One region of the Paraburkholderia sp. J41 genome, then DNA from elsewhere that is predicted to be linked to it. Evidence: riboswitches for the same ligand, from Rfam matches in the RefSeq annotation. Region 1 holds a riboswitch; the other holds the start of a gene.
The links. Region 1 has a riboswitch for fluoride ahead of U5805_RS22960 (hypothetical protein). Riboswitches for the same ligand answer to the same signal wherever they lie in the genome.

Region 1 (2,196 bases):
AACGGCAATTCACGGCGCACCTCGCGCGACGCGGCGCCTTCCGCGATGGTCCGCGCCAGCTCCGGCAACGCCGCGAGCGCCTGCTGCGCGGGATGCCCGCCCGCGTGCCGGGCAGACTGCTGCGCAAACTGCGCGGACGATGAAGCAGGGGTTTCGGTGGCGGCCATTCTCTTTCCTTTGCACTATGCGCGGCTTGAAGCCGCCGGGCAGAAAAGTATAGGAATGCGAGCGCGGCGCGATAACTACGCATTTCGACTTACGTTATGCACGGCGCTGCAAAGCGCGTGGCGCGCTTTGCAGCGCCTTGTGCTCGTGCTCGATAGACACGCGGCCGTATTCGGTGAGGCCGGTGGCAGCGGCGGCCGCGGTCGAACAGCGCGCCGCCGGGTTCGGCTTAGAGTTGGCGAATCTGCCGCAAAAGCGCGGTTATCTTTCCAGGTGTTATGCGTGACTAATTTTTCTGAAGCCGTGAATTCGTAGAAAGGCACTGCTCGTAAAGCTTCCGCCAGCAGTTTCTCCGCTTTTAATTGAAATCAGTCAAACTCGTCTCTGCCGATTTCGTTAAATCCAAGGCAGCGGAGCATCTCCTGCATTGCAGCCACAAGCGATGTTCCCCGTACACGTTCGCCACCGGGTCCGACAACCATGAACTCGCCCGAAGCAAACGCAAAAACACTTACATGGCCGAGTTTGCGCAACGCCTGTTGCAGCAGATCGAGTGAATTTTCGCGCGCAACAGTGTCCGTCGTTTCGATCGTACGAACCGACGAAACGATCCTATCCCCATTAATTTTCTGCCTGTCTTCCGGTATCTGCCTTGATACATGATCAGGCACGTCTGGACACTGACGCTCATTGAATTCGAGCAGCATAATTTCTTCTCCAATGCTCAATTTTCTGACTCATGCACGGCAACAATTGCACGAATTGATTGTCGTCGTGCTTCCTGACGAAGCCGCTTCGATCAACGTCGATGAAAACCGTGGGCGCAGACGCGCCGGGCGACTTGCCCTCGCCGGACTGGAGCCGGAGACATTCGCATGAAGCGACAACGCACGTCCAGCGGCGCGAGAGGAACGAAGAAAGATGCTGCGAATCGCAGCAAGAGACGGGAGCAAAAACGAAGACAAGATTTCATGATGATCCTACTTTTGTCGTGTCAAGTTCGGTACATAACGAGGATGTACGTGGACAAACAGTAGGCATCATCAGCCGATGCGACCGGCAGTTAAGGAGAATGCCATCTCCTGCTTCCAAGCATACTGCTCTGCTTTGGGATCAGCAAGTCCTCACCTTGGGATTTCTCGTTGAGTTTTCACCGTGCGATCGCGGGTATCGCGGGAAATTCTCTCTGTATTTAAGCTTACAGTAGTCCAGATGGCGTCCGTTTTTATAACCGGAACTCACTGTTTTTTCGCAGCATGAGCCGTCGTATCCCAAGGCCATTCGGCTTGACGCTGCGGTGCGTCATGCTAAAATTTATTCAGGAGATGGCATTCTCCTTTAACCGCTCTCGTCGAGCCGATGATGCCTACAACCCGCCAGACGACCGTCACGGTGTGACCGTCGTCGAGGTCCAATTAGAATGGGGCATCGGATATGTATCAATCGGTTATCGCGGTAGCTGTCGGCGGAGCTTTGGGCTCGTTGTTTCGCTGGTTTCTCGGCATTCGTCTTAACGGGCTGTATCCCGACCTCCCGCTCGGTACGCTGGCAGCCAACGTGATTGCGGGCTACATCATCGGCGCCGCCATTGCCTTTTTTGCTCGCCTGCCACAAATCCCGCCGGAGTGGCGTTTGTTCGTCACCACGGGACTAATGGGCGGCCTGTCCACCTTTTCGACATTTTCTGCGGAAGTTGTGAGCGACCTCCAGCAAGGCAAGTTCGGCTGGGCAATGGGAGAAGTGGCAATTCATCTTTCCGCCTCCATTGTCATGACCATCCTTGGATTTGCGACTGTCGCCGCGGTATCACGTGCCGCATTCGCGTAGCTTCGCGCGCTTCGATGACCCGCGAACACGCGCGCCGGAATTTCACTAGCAAGCAGCGCAGGGGCCGAAAACAGCAAACGGCCCGTCACGCGTTCTAGTTTGGTTCCCCGGTCATGTGGCGTTTCCTCCGCGTCCGCGAGCACTCAATCGTTCATGGCTCGACGAACGCGCCCTCGCAGGGAAGAAACACGGCCCGGACGTTTT
Region 2 (2,196 bases), on a different contig from region 1:
GTTCGGGCTAGGCGGCCTTCTGCTTGCCGCGCCCACGCTGCAAACCGCCGTGAAAGCGCTCGGCTCCGCGTATTTGCTGTGGCTCGCGTGGCGCATCGCGCGCAGCGGGCCGCCCCATGCCGGCGCGTCCAGCGGCGGCCCGGCGCAGCCCGTCACGCTGGCGAATGGTTTTCTGCTGCTCTGGCTGAACCCTAAAAGCTGGGCGATGACGATGGGCGCGGCCGCCTCGTTCGCGTCGCTCGCGCCCAGTCCCGCGCGACTCGCCCTGCTGCTCGGCGCGGCCTTCGGCGTGGCCGCGTGCGTCTCGCTCGCGCTGTGGTGCGCGCTGGGCGTGGTGCTTGCCCGGCTCTTTCGCACGCCGCGCCACTGGCGCATGCTCAATCTCGCGATGGGCTTGCTGCTCGCCGTTTCCGTCATTCCCACCTGGAAATAATCATGGCTCTCACGCCGCTTGCCGCGCCGTTCGCGGAATCGTTCGACCTCGAAGCCGCGTTCGCCGATATCACGCAATACTGGTCGCCCAAGGTCGTCGCGCAAGTCAACGATCAATACGTGAAAGTCGCGAAAGTGCGCGGCCAGCTCGTCTGGCACGACCATGCTCAGGAGGACGAACTATTCTTCGTCGTGCGCGGGCATCTGAAGATCGAATACGAAGGCGGACGCGTCGTCGAGCTGCCCGCCGGGTCGATCCACGTCGTGCCGCGCGGCACGCAGCACAACCCCGTTGCCGATGACGAATGCTGGATCGTGCTGATCGAGCCGGTGCGGACGAAGCACACAGGCGACGTCGATTCGCCGCTCACGCGCACGATCGACGAACAACTGCGCCGTTCGAACTGAGCCGCACCGGCTCGCTCGAATCAACCCGCCGCGCGCCCGACGCGCCCGAATTCGACCGGCACCTTCACATAGGCGAGGTCGATGTCCTCTTGTGCCAGCGCCTCCATCAAGCGCTGGCACGCGGCCTCGTCGACGGAAATCGTGACCGCGATCGGTTGATCGGCCATTTCGAAAAAATGCGCGGAATGAAAGCGGCCCGCATGGTCGAATCCTTCCGCGCCGTTCATCAGCGTGCCGCCCACGGCGCCGTGGCGTTCCGCGAACTTCAGCAGCCAGTCGCAGACCGGCATGTGCTCGTGACGACGGCTTTGCTCGGTGAAAAACGTCAACTGATAGCCCTGCATGGGAAGCTCCTTTTAGACGTGTCGAAACCATGGCCGGAAAACCGGCACGCGCTCGCGCAGCCGATGACGGCGAGGGGGCCGATATCGGCACTGAATAATCCGGTCGCCATGAGTGTCGTGACGACCGGCATGTTCGTGGCCCTGAAAACCCCGCGCCGAAGCCACTGCCCGCCAGCGGCGAGCGCCGTGACAAGACTGGCGGCGAGCCGCCATGCCCCGAAATACGGCGGCAGATCGAATGGTTCCAGACGGCGAAATCGGTGCATGGTCAGGTGCAGAAAAATTTCGGGCTGACCGGCGAAGAACTGCGAATGAGAGCTGAGACAAGCGCCCACAGCTCCGACGACGGTCAGTAACTGTAGGCGTCATTAACCGCGAACGAACGCGCGGTGGTTAATGGAGGAACGCCATCTCCAGCAATCTGACTATACACGAATCCCGCACGCTTACGAACGGCCATAGACTCGAACGCATGCCGGCGAAAACGCGGCACTGCGCATGCGCAGGGTTCGCGCACCGGCCGCGAGCGCTCAGTCATGTTGCATCGTTCGACACGCGCGCACGCGAATGACTGCCGAGCTTGCCGTCCCGGAGAAGTCGATTCGGGTTTTCTGCGTACACTCCCTGAGCGTGCGAAAAGCAAGAAATACCGCTGCAAACAAGGCGTTTTTTCAATGTCGATCGTCTTATGCGCCGTGCGTGAAAACACTCGCGGCGCGCCTTCAAGGACCTATTTCGCATGAGTACGAAACGGATTCGCGCGGCCTTGCTGGGCCTCTTCGTCGCCGCGCTGGCAGCCGCCGCGCACGCGCAATACACGACCGACTGGCTCGCCAACACCCACGGCACGCTAGCGTCGCACGTGGGCAACGGCGCGCGCTCCATGTGGGTCGCGCCCGAAGGTGTCATCTATACGTCATCTCGCTGGGACGAAAACGCGGGCGGCGTGGCCATGTACCAAAACGGTGCGCTGCTCGGCACCCTCGGCGCGCACGACGAGTTCCAGGGCGGC

Region 2: it holds a riboswitch for fluoride, as region 1 does, so the genes downstream of both, U5805_RS01830 (DUF190 domain-containing protein) here and U5805_RS22960 (hypothetical protein) in region 1, are expected to answer to the same signal.

What each region holds. Positions count from the first base shown of each region.
Region 1 covers NZ_CAJMZE010000025.1:68,924-71,119, reverse strand. The annotation lists gene U5805_RS22965 (acyl-CoA dehydrogenase family protein) at 1-167, opposite strand, end outside; gene U5805_RS22960 (hypothetical protein) at 534-872, opposite strand; fluoride riboswitch at 1,193-1,257, opposite strand; fluoride riboswitch at 1,478-1,541, shown strand; gene crcB (fluoride efflux transporter CrcB) at 1,600-1,992, shown strand; gene U5805_RS22950 (DUF190 domain-containing protein) at 2,144-2,196, opposite strand, start outside.
Region 2 covers NZ_CAJMZE010000001.1:415,353-417,548, reverse strand. The annotation lists gene U5805_RS01840 (LysE family translocator) at 1-433, shown strand, start outside; gene U5805_RS01835 (cupin domain-containing protein) at 436-840, shown strand; gene U5805_RS01830 (DUF190 domain-containing protein) at 861-1,184, opposite strand; fluoride riboswitch at 1,537-1,608, opposite strand; gene U5805_RS01825 (SMP-30/gluconolactonase/LRE family protein) at 1,924-2,196, shown strand, end outside.